2 regions of the Streptosporangium amethystogenes subsp. fukuiense genome follow, and region 2 is predicted to be linked to the other one. Evidence: predicted binding sites of a transcription regulator. Region 2 holds the regulator's gene; the other holds the start of a gene.
What was found. Region 2 encodes LexA, which represses DNA repair genes until DNA is damaged. Its sites were predicted from a motif close to TCGAACANNTGTTCGA; they were not measured.
Positions count from the first base shown of each region.

Region 1 (6,859 bases), 5.2 Mb from region 2:
CGACGTGTTCGCCGGAGGCGTCTCCTACTACGGTGTGAGCTCGCTCGCCACGTTCAGCGCGACCACCCACGACTTCGAGTCGCGCTACATCGAATGGCTGATCGGACCGGAAGATCCCGTTCTGTACGCCTCGCGCGAGCCTCTCGGCCAGGTGGCGGGGGTGAGCTGCCCGATGCTGCTCCTGCAGGGCCTCTCCGACCCCGTGGTCCCCCCCGAGCAGTCACAGGCCTTCGTCGACGCTCTCGCCGAGCGTGGCATTCCCTGCACCTATCTCACGTTCGAGGGCGAGGCCCACGGCTTCCGCCGCGCCGAGACCCGCAGCGCGGCACTGGCCACCGAACTCGCCTTCTATCAGCAGATCTTCCACGTCTGAACGCTCACCCGCGGCTTCCCGCCCCCGGCGCGAGCGTCCGGCCGGCGGGCGACCTTTCGAGTGCCGGGCGTCAGCGGGCGAACTCGGTGGCCCGGGACTCACGGACGACCGTGATGCGGATCTGGCCGGGGTAGGTGAGCTCCTCCTCGATCTGCTTGGCGACGTCGCGGGCGATCACCTGAGCCTGGATGTCGTCGACCGAGCCCGGCTTGACCATGACCCTGATCTCACGGCCCGCCTGCATGGCGAAGACCTTCTCGACCCCCTCGTAGGAGGTGGCGATCTCCTCCAGGCGCTCCAGTCGCTTGACGTAGGCCTCCAGCGACTCTCGGCGCGCGCCCGGACGGCCGCCGCTGATCGCGTCGGCGGCCTGGGTGAGGACGGCCTCGACGGTCTTGACCTCTACCTCGTTGTGGTGGGCCTCGATGGCGTGGACCACGTCCTCGTGCTCGCCGTACCGCCTGGCGATCTCGGCGCCGATGAGCGCGTGGCTGCCCTCGACCTCGTGGGTGAGGGCCTTGCCGATGTCGTGCAGGAGCGTGCAGCGCTTGAGCAGCGTCGTGTCGAGCCGCAGCTCGGCCGCCATGATGCCGGCGATGTGGGCGGACTCGATGAGGTGGCCGAGCACGTTCTGACCGTAGGAGGTGCGGTAGCGGAGCTGGCCGAGGAGGGTGACCAGCTCAGGGTGCATGTCGGTGATGCCGAGCTCCACCAGGGCGTCCTCCCCCGCCCGCACGCACAGCTCCTGAACCTCGGCCTTGCTGCGCTCGTGGGCCTCCTCGATGCGCTGCGGATGGATACGGCCGTCGAGGACGAGTTTCTCCAGGGTCAGCCGGGCGGTCTCGCGGCGGACCGGGTCGAAGCATGACAGCAACACGGCTTCCGGCGTGTCATCGATGATCAGGTTGACTCCGGTGGTCGACTCGAAGGCACGGATGTTACGGCCCTCGCGGCCGATGATGCGCCCCTTCATCTCGTCACCCGGCAGGTGCAGGACGCTCACGACGGACTCGGCGGTCTGCTCGGTGGCCACCCGCTGGACCGCCAATGTAACGATCTTGGTGGCGCGCTTCTCGCCCTCCTTGCGCGCCTCGCTCTCGATCTCCCTGACGATCAGGGCTGCCTCGCGTTTGGCCTGGTTCTCGATCTCCCGGACCAGCTCGGCTCTGGCCTGGTCGCCGGTGAGCCCGGACACCCGCTCCAGGATGGCCTTGCGCTCCTCGGCCACCCGTTCGAGATCCTCGCGGCGATCGGCCAGCTCGGTCTCCGTCTCGGCGAGCTTGCGGGCCCGGTCAGCCTGGCGCCTGGCCTCATCGTCGAGGCGCTGCTCCCGCTCGGCCAGCCGGTTCTCCCTGCGTTCGAGGTCCGCCCGGAGTTCCTTGAGCTCGTATTTCAGCACCTTGCCCTCGGCCTCGACCTCCTTGCGCATCTCGGCCGCCGCCTCGACCGCCGCCTCCGATTTGCGCAGGAGCTCTCCGGCGTCGTCCTGGGCCTTCGCCCGGATACCGGCGGCCTCACGCCTGGCCTCCTCCAGCTGGGCCGAAACCTCGGCCTCCTGCTCCGGGGTGAGGCCCTTCGGTCCGGCTCCTCCGATGTGACGCAGCAACACGACCAGCACGGCCGTCATCACGGCAAGAGCCACAACCGCCACTGCCAATATGACGACCACGACCGGATCCATGCGCGCCTCACCTTCCTCGCGTCGCAAATATCAAGCACGCGAGGGGTCACACGCACGGCACGGAAAGCCCAAGAGACGGCGCTGCCGGGACAGAAGTGAACCCAGAGGGATCACTCACCGGCTTTTCCCGCCGGCCCGCTCTCCCGCCCTCATCCGCCAAGCCTGTTTGTCCGTATACACCGCTATGACAATCCGCACTGCGCGGAGTAACTCCTCACTGCCGTTGAGATTAAGCGTCAGAGAGGTAACGAGCAAGCAAAGACCTGGCGTCAGGCTGCTTTGAGCTAGTCGAGGGGATAGCCCGAATCTTCCATGAATGGCGCTGTTTCTGCCTCATCATCCTCCAGCACTTCGCGGATAACGCGAAACGCCAGGCCAGGACCGTATCCCTTTCGAGCGAGCATGCCGGCCAGCCTGCGGGTCCTGACCGCAGGGTCCAGACCGCGGGTCGAGGAGAGCTTGCGCCGCACAAGGCGACGGGCGGTCTCCGCCTCCTGCTCGGGGTCGAGCTGCTCCACCGCGTCCTTCACGGTCTCCTCGTCCACCCCCCGGTGCCGGAGCTCGGAGGCAAGGGCCTTTCTGGCAAGCCCCCGCCCGGCATGGCGAGAGCTCACCCATGCCGCGGCGAACGCCTCATCGTCGATGAGCCCGACCTCGGAGAAGCGCTCCAGCACGGCGTCCGCCGCCTCCTGGGGCACCTCACGCTTGTGCAACGCCTCCGCGAGCTGAGCTCGGGTGCGCGGCGCCATCGTCAGCAGCCGCAGGCAGATCGCCCGCGCCACCGCTTGCGGATCGGTCCCGGCCCCCCGGCTCGCGGGAGCTCCCTCGGCCGGCCCGCCAGGAAGGAGGCCATCGGGATGGGTGCCCGAAGAACCGACCCCGGAGCGTCGCTCACCACGCCGGGAGCCACGTCCCCGCCGGCTTCGCGGCTCGTCGGCGGTGGGACCTGCGCCCTCTCCCTCGGAGGCGGGGAGAGCATCGCCGCGCCCGCGCCCTCGCCCGCTTCTGCCCGGCGAGCCGCCCCGGGGCTCGTCGGGCCAGGCACCCCAGTCTCTCGGCCCGCCCTCACCGGGCGGACCAAGGTCGGCTCCCGTCATCATCGATCAGCCCGAATCAGGCGTCACCCGGCTTGGGAGTGGCCGCCTTGGAACCGCGACCGGACGCGGCGGTCGCCGGACCGGAACCACGGCCGGGCGCGGCGGTCGCCGGAGCGGCAGGCGGCGGGGTGGCCGGGCTGTCGACGCGCGGGCCGACGCCGAGCTTCTCCTTGATCTTCTTCTCGATCTCGTTCGCCATGTCCGGGTGGTTCTTGAGGAAGTTTCGCGCGTTCTCCTTGCCCTGGCCGAGCTGGTCGCCCTCGTAGGTGTACCAGGCTCCGGACTTGCGGACGAAGCCGTGCTCCACGCCCATGTCGATCAGGCCGCCCTCGCGGGAGATGCCGACACCGTAGAGGATGTCGAAGTCGGCCACCCGGAAGGGCGGGGCCATCTTGTTCTTGACGACCTTTACCCGGGTGCGGTTGCCGACCGCCTCGGTGCCGTCCTTCAGCGTCTCGATACGGCGGATGTCGAGGCGGACCGAGGCGTAGAACTTCAGCGCCTTTCCACCGGTCGTGGTCTCGGGCGAGCCGAACATGACGCCGATCTTCTCGCGGAGCTGGTTGATGAAGATCGCGGTGGTGCCGGTGTTGTTGAGCGCGCCCGCGACCTTGCGCAGCGCCTGGGACATCAGGCGTGCCTGGAGGCCGACGTGGCTGTCGCCCATCTCGCCCTCGATCTCGGCCTTGGGCACCAGGGCCGCGACCGAGTCGATGACCAGCAGGTCGACGGCGCCGGACCGGATCAGCATGTCGGCGATCTCCAGCGCCTGCTCACCGGTGTCCGGCTGGGAGACGAGCAGCGCGTCGGTGTCGACGCCCAGCTTCTGGGCGTACTCGGGGTCGAGCGCGTGCTCGGCGTCGATGAACGCGGCGATGCCGCCGCCACGCTGGGCGTTGGCCACCGCGTGCAGGGCGATCGTGGTCTTTCCCGAGGACTCGGGACCGTAGACCTCGATGATGCGGCCGCGCGGGAAGCCCCCGATGCCGAGCGCCACGTCGAGCGCGATGGAGCCGGTGGGGACCACCTCGATGGGCGCCCGGGTCTCGTCGCCCAGGCGCATGATGGAGCCCTTGCCGAACTGCCGCTCGATCTGAGCGAGGGCGGTCTCGAGCGCCTTCTCGCGGTCGTTAGCTGCCATGGGAGCCCCCCTGGAGGGTCGCGGGTTGGATCGGTTGCCAGAAAGCTACGGGGTGCCGCCGACAATTTCGGGAGGGCACGCCAGGAGTGACGGCCCGTTCAATATAGCCGAACGACTGTTCGATCGCGGCCCGTTGGCATCACGTTTCCAGGAACCGTGATCCACCGCGGGACTCTCCCGTACGGGGTCGGCCACAGACGCGGGGCCATGGTGGCGAGGAGCGCGGACCCATCCGGGAGGCGACATTTCCGAGAATTGTCCTGAGCCTGTTGTAACCAGGCTGACCTGGGGTGATCCTGAGGGGAAACGACCCGAGGTGCCCGACGTGCCCAACACGTTCACGCAGCAACGCCTAGCCCATCTCGACTCCCTGGCCGCCGAACTGCGACAACGAGGGCTGGTGAGCCGCACCCTCGGAGGCGCCGCTCCGGTGCTGTGGGTATGGCATCCGGACAGCGGCCGGCAGACCATCGTCTTCGCCACCCCCGTCAAGGACGGCTGGCTGTTTCTGTGGTCGCCGGACGGCGAGGAGAGTGCCGACGACCCCGCGCTCGCGGCCGGCTCGGTGGAGAGACTTCTCGCTCCGCCCGCGGAACCCTCCTGACCCCCGGCCCGCCCCTCAGCGGAGCCGGGGAGAGACGTCGGTCACCCCGCACACGGCATGCCAGACCTCCTTCGCCCCGACCCCCTCGGCCAGCGCCTGGATCACGGTCCGGCCGCCGAGGTCGGCGATGACGTAGTCATGGGCCCACGACTCGGCGTACTGGTCGCCGAAGTGCAGCTTCATCCGTTTCCAGAAATCCGACAGGCGCATGCCCCAAGTATGAGACCACCCCGGCGTGCCGCGGCCCGCGACCGGCACGCCGCGGGCCGGCGGCGTGCCGGTCGCCCGGTCCGGGTGAGAGGGAGACGCGGGGGCGGGGTTCGCACGCCCGCGGGAACCCCGCCGGGAGCGACCGGCTGAGAGGCGGCGGCCCGTCAGAGCACGCGGGAGCCGTACATCTCGCCGAGGGGGTCGGCGAGCAGTTCCACCCGCGCCCCGTCCGGGTCGGTGAAGTAGATGGAGGTACCGCTCTCCACCTGGTGCGGCACGCCCGCCGCCGCCAGCTTGCCGCGCAGGCGCTCCCAGGTGGAGGGGTCCACGGAGACGGCGACGTGGTGGAGCCCGCCGAGGACCTCCCGGTAGGGACCGAGGTCCAGCCCCGGGAAGTCGAAGAAGGCGAGGAGGTTGCCGTTGCCGATGTCGAAGAAGAAGTGGTTCGACCCCTGGTAGTCGCGGTTCTCGAAGATCTCCGTGAGGGGGAACTCCAGGAGGTCCTGGTAGAACCTGATCGTCGCCTCGACGTCCGAGGAGATCAGCGCGAAGTGGTGCAGTCCCCTCGCGCTGCTCGGCGGACGGTTCTCCCTGAGGTGCTCCGCCTTGATCCGCTCGCGTTTCGCCTCGATGGCCTGGTAGTCGATGCTCATCGTCAGCTCACCACTCAATGCGTCCTGTGTTCGCCAAAGCATGCCAGTGGCGACAGGAGCCAACCTACTCCTGGGGCGGGCCGTGCCGGCGACGCCCCCTCGAACGTGTCCGGCGTACAGGCCCGGTGATCTGGCCGTGGCACCGGTGGATCACGTATCCGCAGGTGATGAGCCGGCAGGCGGTGACGGGTTCTGTCGGTGGCGCCGTGCAGTATGGGCGGTGGCCCGGTTGGTCGGCCGAGCCGGGAGGAGGGGGTGCGCGATGAGCGAGACGGCGGGCGCGGACGGGGCGCTGGGGCACTTCACCCGGATGACCAGGGACTGGTTCACCGGGGCCTTCGCCGCGCCGACCGCGGCACAGGAGGGGGCGTGGGCGGCGATCGCCCGGGGTGACAACACCCTGGTGGTCGCCCCCACCGGCTCCGGCAAGACGCTGGCCGCCTTTCTGTGGTCGCTCGACCGGCTGGCGGCCGGGCGCTCGGCCGTCGGGCCTCCCGGAAACGCCACCCCTTCGGGGGACGCCGGGTTCCCCGGAAGCGCCCGGAACACCACCACGATCACGGACGCCCCGGCGGGCGCCACCGGCCCGGACGTGACGGGCGGCACGGGCGCCGGGGGGAGGCGGAGCCGTTCCCGACGGGACGAGGAGCCGCCGAGGCCGTGCCGGGTCCTTTATGTGTCGCCGCTCAAGGCTCTGGCCGTCGACATCGAGCGCAACCTCCGGGCGCCGCTGGCCGGGCTGAGGCAGACCGCGAGAAGGCTCGGCCTGCCGGTGCCGGAGATCTCGGTGGCGATCCGCTCGGGCGACACCTCGCCCGAGGAGCGGCGCCGGTTCGCGGCCAGGCCGTCCGACATTCTGATCACCACCCCCGAGTCGCTGTTCCTGCTGCTCACCAGTCAGGCCCGCGAGGCACTGCGCGGCGTGGAGACGGTCGTCGTCGACGAGGTGCACGCGGTGGCCGCCACCAAGCGCGGCGCGCACCTGGCACTCAGTCTGGAGCGGCTCGACGCCCTCCTGGCCCGGCCCGCGCAGCGCGTCGGCCTGTCGGCGACCGTACGGCCGGTGAGCGAGGTCGCCGCCTTCCTGGGCGGGTCCCGTC
Region 1 is NZ_JBHTEE010000001.1:4,782,849-4,789,707, forward strand. Features, by position in the region: gene ACFQVD_RS20335 (S9 family peptidase) at 1-373, shown strand, start outside; gene rny (ribonuclease Y) at 444-2,054, opposite strand; gene recX (recombination regulator RecX) at 2,339-3,154, opposite strand; gene recA (recombinase RecA) at 3,168-4,292, opposite strand; gene ACFQVD_RS20355 (hypothetical protein) at 4,618-4,896, shown strand; gene ACFQVD_RS20360 (DUF3046 domain-containing protein) at 4,912-5,106, opposite strand; gene ACFQVD_RS20365 (VOC family protein) at 5,271-5,759, opposite strand; gene ACFQVD_RS20370 (ATP-dependent helicase) at 6,022-6,859, shown strand, end outside.
Region 1: recA (recombinase RecA) is a predicted target of LexA. The motif match lies at 4,400-4,415, and genes of this name have one in related genera.

Region 2 (6,859 bases):
TGTCGCGATAGACCGCGAGGGCTTTCAGGCCGAGCTTCCAGCCCTCCATGTAGACCTGCTCGATGTCCTCGATGGTGGCGGACTCGGGGAGGTTGACGGTCTTGGAGATGGCGCCGGACAGGAACGGCTGGGCCGCGGCCATCATCCGGACGTGCCCCATGGGTGCGATCGCGCGCTCGCCCATGGCGCAGTCGAACACCTCGTAGTGCTCGCGACGCAGGCCGGGGGCGTCGACGACGTGGCCGTGCTCGGCGATGAACTCGACGATCGCCTCGATCTGCTCCTCCTGGTAGCCCAGTTGCCGGAGCGCGCGCGGGATCGTCTGGTTGACGATCTGCATGGAACCGCCGCCGACGAGCTTCTTGAACTTGACCAGGGCGAGGTCGGGCTCGATGCCGGTGGTGTCGCAGTCCATCATCAGGCCGATGGTCCCGGTGGGCGCGAGCAGCGAGGCCTGGGCGTTGCGGTAGCCGTTCTTCTCACCGAGCCTGAGGCACTCGGCCCACTGCTTGGAGGCCTCGTGGTGGATGTCGCCGTCCATCTTCTCGAACGTGCGCAGGGCCTCGTTGGCGTCGTTGTGCTTGCGCATGACCCGCTTGTGCGCGTCGGCGTTGCGGGCGTAGCCGTCGTACGGGCCCACGACCGCGGCCAGTTCCGCGCTGCGGCGGTAGGAGGCGCCGGTCATCAGCGAGGTGATGGCTCCGGCCAGGGCGCGGCCGCCCTCGGAGTCGTAGGCGTGGCCGGTGGCCATGAGCAGCGCGCCGAGGTTGGCGTAGCCGATGCCGAGCTGGCGGTAGGCACGGGTGGTCTCGCCGATCTTCTCGGTCGGGAAGTCGGCGAAGGTGATGGAGACGTCCATCGCGGTGATGATCAGCTCGGTGATCTTCACGAAGTTCGCGATGTCGAAGGTGTCGTCGTCCCTCAGGAACTTCAGCAGGTTGATGCTCGCCAGGTTGCACGAGGAGTTGTCCAGGTGCAGGTACTCCGAGCAGGGGTTGCTGGCGGTGATGCGGCCCGTCTCGGGGCTGGTGTGCCAGTCGTTGATCGTGTCGTCGTACTGGACGCCGGGGTCGGCGCACTCCCACGCGGCCTTGCCCATCTTGCGGAACAGGCTCCTGGCGTCGATCTTCTCGATGACCTCACCGGTGAGCCGGGCACGCAGGCCGAACTCCTCGCCCTTCTCCACCGCGCGCATGAACTCGTCGGAGACGCGCACGGAGTTGTTGGCGTTCTGGTACTGGACGGAGACGATGTCCTTGCCGCCCAGGTCCATGTCGAACCCGGCGTCACGGAGGGCGCGGATCTTGTCCTCCTCGCGCGCCTTGGTCTCGACGAACTCCTCGATGTCGGGGTGGTCGACGTCGAGGACCACCATCTTGGCGGCACGGCGGGTGGCGCCGCCGGACTTGATGGTGCCCGCGGAGGCGTCCGCTCCGCGCATGAAGGAGACCGGGCCGCTGGCGGTGCCGCCGCTGGAGAGAAGCTCCTTGGAGGAACGGATCCTGGAGAGGTTGACGCCGGAACCGGAACCGCCCTTGAAGATCACACCCTCTTCCTTGTACCAGTCGAGGATCGACTCCATCTGGTCGTCGACGGCCAGGATGAAGCAGGCGCTGACCTGCTGCGGCGACGCCGTGCCGACGTTGAACCAGACGGGGGAGTTGAAGCTGAAGACCTGGTTGACCAGAGCGTGCTTGAGCTCGTGGTCGAAGATCTCCACGTCCTCCTCGGCGGCGAAGTAGCCGTGCTCGACCGCCGTACGGGTGTAGACGCCCACCACCCGGTCGATCAGCTGCTTGAGGCTCCACTCCCGCTGCGGGGTGCCGACCGCGCCGCGGAAGTACTTGGTGGTCACGATGTTGGCGGCGTTGACCGACCACGACTCGGGGAACTCGACGCCACGCTGCTCGAAGTTGACCGAGCCGTCGCGCCAGTTGGTCATGACGACGTCGCGGCGCTCCCAGGACAGCTCGTCATAGGGGTGCACGCCTGGGGTGGTGAAGATGCGCTTCATCCTCAGGCCCTTGCGCGGCCGCTTGCTCCCACGTGCCACCGCGCCGGCGGTCTCCGTCATGACTTCCCCCTCCTGGGGCTCCGCGAGCCCTCATATCGGACCACACCAACACGCCGCTCACCCCCGGCGCCCGGGGTCTTTCTCAGTCTTGCTCGCTGGAGCGCCCCGCCCGGAGCTGCTCGATCTCCGCCTCGAAGTCGGCCAGGGTCTCGAATCCCCGGTAGACGGAGGCGAACCGCAGGTACGCCACCTCGTCCAGTTCGCGAAGTGGCCCCAGGATCGCCAGCCCGACCTCGTGGGCCGCGATCTCGGCGCATCCGGTGGCCCGGATGCTCTCCTCGACCCGCTGGCCCAACTGCGCCAGGGAGTCCTCTCCGACGGGGCGCCCCTGGCAGGCCCGCCGGACCCCGGCGATCACCTTGTCCCTGAAGAACGGCTCCGTCACGCCACTGCGCTTGCTCACCATGAGCAGGACCGTCTCCTGCGTGGTGAACCTGCGCCCGCACTCCGGACATGTGCGCCTGCGGCGGATGGCGCCGCCGTCCTCGGTCGCCCTGCTGTCGATGACTCGCGTGTCCGGATGACGACAGAACGGACAGTGCACGCGCGTCGCCTCCTTGAGCTGCGAGAGTGGCTCACCCACCTCACCTGCCCCATGGCGCGCATGACGAGACGCTCGCGCACGCCCCTCGAATAGTCGAGAGGCGGTAATGGAAACACAATCTGTGGTGAAGTGTTGCGGTGCAGCCACTAGATGTTGTGGTCTAACGGTAGAAGTGCGCGACCATGAACGCAAGTTGAAAGGCCCTCGCCACACGAAGTCGCTGATCAGCCGTCACGTCTCGGCGTGTCGCCCCTCGGGCGACGCCCTCCCGCCTCACGCGCCCCTTCCCTCACACGCGCCCCAGACGATATGTCAGGCAGGACCCCTGTCGAACCCTCCCGTACGGCTCGCCCACGCCTTCCCCGAACCCGGCCGGCCAATCCCACGCGCCCCACGGAGCACGCCCCTTCTCAGCGGATGAGGCCCTCGGGGAGGTAGAGCCGGGTTCCGGGCCGGACCTCGGAGCCGGCCAGCCCGTTGAGGTCCATGATGCGGCGGACCGTCCGACCGGCGTCGCCCTCCGGCGCCAGTGCGTCCGCGATCTCCCACAGCGTGTCGCCCGCGTGCACCGTGATCCGGGACAGGCCCTCATGACCTGTCCGCTCGCCCGCCAGGGCCGTGTCGATGCGCCCGCCGAGCCAGAGCGCCCCCAGGGTGAACAGCACGAGCACCGTCACCGCCACGATCCTCCCACGCCGGGTGAGCCGGAGCGGCCGCCCGGCGGTCCGGGGCCGGGCGGCACCCGGGCGGCGGACGCCCGCACGAACCGCTCCCGCCCCAGGCGCCCGCCCCTGCGCCCCCCGGCCAAGCCCCTGACGGGGTCCCTGCCGAGGCCCCTGCCCTCGCCTCCGCCTCACTTCACGCCCGAGTCCCGACGTCGGCTCGCACCCGGCCTCCGGCTCCCGCGGCCGCCCGGCCGCCCGCTCGCGTCCGGGCCGCCCCGGCCCCCTTCCGCCTTCCGGGCTCCGCCCCGCCCCGGCCCCCCTGCCGGATTCCGGCGCGGGAGCGGGCTCCGATCTCGGTGGCGGCACGAGGCGAAGCAGCGGTGCCCCCGGCGATCGCCGCGCGGTCCGGGATCTCGGCACGGTCATGGATCGTGGTGTCGTCGCGGTCGGTTTCACGGTGGCCCCCATCCCCTCGACCTGGCCGAACACATGTCGAAGAAAGATCGGCGAATCGAACACGATGTCGATCGAACTCCCGTACGATGTTGTACACCACGGCGTCGCCGATATCGAGGACATTCGAACAATTGTTTGAATATGATCTTCGGCCGTTGTATGGTCGCTGTGTGCGACACATCAGATACAGACCGGGAGGCGAGGAGTTCGTATGAGCCAGCACAACGAGAACGGTTCGGCCGCCAGCGACCTGGCGGTGCGAAGGCGTGACTCCCTTGGCCTCACCCCCAGGCAGCGGAAGATCCTTGAGGTGATCCGCGACTCCGTGCAGCAGCGCGGTTATCCGCCGTCCATGCGGGAGATCGGTGAGGCGGTGCAGCTCACCAGCACCTCCAGCGTGTCGCACCAGTTGACGGCTTTGCAGCGCAAGGGCTACCTGCGGCGTGACCCGCACCGCCCCCGTGCTCTGGAGGTGCGCCTGCCCGGGGAGCCCGTGCTGTGGGTGGATCCCGACTCCGGCGAGGACGAGACCCCGGTCAGCCGCCCGACCGCCGCCTACGTGCCACTTGTCGGCCGGATCGCCGCCGGTGGTCCGATCCTCGCCGAGGAGAGCATCGAGGACGTCTTCGCCCTGCCCAAGCAGCTCGTCGGCGAGGGCACGCTCTTCCTCCTCCAGGTGACCGGAGACTCGATGATCGAGGCCGCCATCGCCAACGGCGACTGGGTGGTCGTACGCCAGCAGCCGGTGGCCGACAACGGTGACGTGGTCGCGGCGATGATCGACGGCGAGGCCACGGTCAAGACCTTCAAGCGCAGGGACGGCCACGTCTGGCTGGTCCCGCACAACCCCAACTACGACCCGATCCCGGGTGACGAGGCCACCGTGCTCGGCAAGGTCGTGGCGGTCCTCCGCAAGCTCTGAGGCACGCGCCCAAGAACGCACGACACGCCGGGCGACCGGCACCCCGACGTCGGGGTGCCGGTCGCCCGGCGTTTTCTCAGGTGACGGCACGACGAACAGACGACACCGCCCAGGCCGGATGAGCCGACCCCCGGTTCGCCCATGAACGACTCGGGGCGCCCGCCGGACGGGCGCCCCGCTCGAACGTCTACGGGACGATGTTGACCAGCTTGGGCGCGCGCACGATGACCTTACGCGGCGTGCCGCCGGGCAGGAACGCCTGGACCTTCTCCGACGCCAGCGCCAGTGCCTCCAGGTCCGCCTCGGAGATCTCCGGGGAGACCTCCAACCGGTCGCGCACCTTGCCCGCGACCTGGACGACGCAGGTGACGGAGTCCTGGACCAGCAGCGCCGGGTCCGCCGCCGGCCAGCCCGCGTGTGCGACCGAGCCGCTGTGTCCCAGCCGCTCCCAGCCCTCCTCGGCCGCGTACGGCGCGACCAGGGAGAGCATGACCGCCAGCGTCTCCGCGGCCTCCCTGACCGCAGGGTCGGCGGCGCCGGGCCCGGAGTCGATGGCCTTGCGGGTCGCGCTCGTCAGCTCCATCATCCGGGCCACCGCGACGTTGAAGCGGTGCGATTCGACCAGCCTGGTGACCTCGTCGACCGTGCGGTGCACGACCTTACGCAGGTTCAGGTCGCCACCTGCGAAGTCGACGCCGGGAGCGGAGGCCGCCCCCGCCTCGACCATCACGCGGAACGCCCGGGCCAGGAACTTCTGGGACGCGGCCGGCGAGACGTCGGCCCAGTCGATGTCGTCCTCGGGCGGGCCGGCGAAGACGACGGTCAGCCTGACCGCGTCGACACCGTAGGCGTCGATCTGCTCACCCAGGTCGACGCCGTTGCCCAGCGACTTGGACATCGCCTTGCCCTGGTTGATGACCTGCCCCTGGTTCAGCAGGCGGGTGAAAGGCTCGACGAAGTCGACCATGCCCATGTCGTGCAGGACCTTCGTGAAGAACCTGGCGTACAGCAGGTGCAGCACGGCATGCTCGACGCCGCCGATGTACTGGTCGATCGGGCCCCACCTGCGGACGCGCTCGACGTCGAACGGGCCGTCCTCGTAGGAGGGGTCGACGTAGCGCAGGAAGTACCACGAGGAGTCGACGAAGGTGTCCATCGTGTCGGTGTCGCGCCTGGCCGGGCCGCCGCACTTGGGACAGGAGACGTTGACCCACTCCTCGGCCGAGGCCAGCGGGGAGACGCCCTTGGGCGCCAGGGCCTCGCCGCGCATGTCGGGCAGGGTGACGGGCAACTGGTCGTCGGGGACGGGGACCTCGCCGCAGTCGGCGCAGTGGATGATCGGGATCGGGCAGCCCCAGAAGCGCTGGCGGGACAGCAGCCAGTCGCGCAGCCGGAAGTTCACCGTGAAGTGGCCGGTGCCCCGCTCGCTCAGCACCTCGATGATCTTCCTGATCGCGTCGGCCTTGGTCAGGCCGTCCAGCGGGCCGGAGTTGACCATCGCACCGTCCCCGGCGGTGGCGATGCCGGTCTCACCGGGGTCGGCCAGACCGGTGTGCACGACGACCCGTACCGGCAGGTCGAAGGCACGGGCGAAGTCCAGGTCGCGCTGGTCGTGCGCGGGCACGGCCATGATCGCGCCATGACCGTAGTCGGACAGCACGTAGTCGGCCGCCCAGACCGGCATGCGCTCCCCGTTGACCGGGTTGATCGCGTACCGGCCCAGGAAGACGCCGGTCTTCTCCTTCTCGGTGGACAACCGGTCGATGTCGGACAGCTTGGACACCTCAACCCGGTACGCTTCGAACGCCTCGCGCCGGTCGTCGGTGACGATCTCCTCGGCCAGCGGCGCGTCCGGGGCGACCACGAAGAAGGTGGCGCCGTACAGGGTGTCGGGACGGGTGGTGTAGACGGTGACCGGCTCGTCACGGCCCTCGATCACGAAGTTGACGTCGGCGCCCTCGGATCGGCCGATCCAGTTGCGCTGCATGGTCAGCACGCGCTCGGACCAGCCGCCCTCCAGCAGGGCCATGTCGTCCAGCAGCCGGTCGGCGTAATCAGTGATCTTGAAATACCACTGGGTCAGCTCACGGCGGACGACCTCGGCGCCGCAGCGTTCGCACCTGCCGTCCTTGACCTGTTCGTTGGCCAGCACGGTCTGGTCGTTCGGGCACCAGTTGACCAGGCCGCCCTTGCGGTAG
Region 2 is NZ_JBHTEE010000001.1:9,955,642-9,962,500, reverse strand. Features, by position in the region: gene ACFQVD_RS44220 (vitamin B12-dependent ribonucleotide reductase) at 1-2,074, opposite strand, end outside; gene nrdR (transcriptional regulator NrdR) at 2,157-2,618, opposite strand; gene ACFQVD_RS44210 (LysM peptidoglycan-binding domain-containing protein) at 3,029-3,295, opposite strand; gene lexA (transcriptional repressor LexA) at 3,951-4,661, shown strand; gene leuS (leucine--tRNA ligase) at 4,849-6,859, opposite strand, start outside.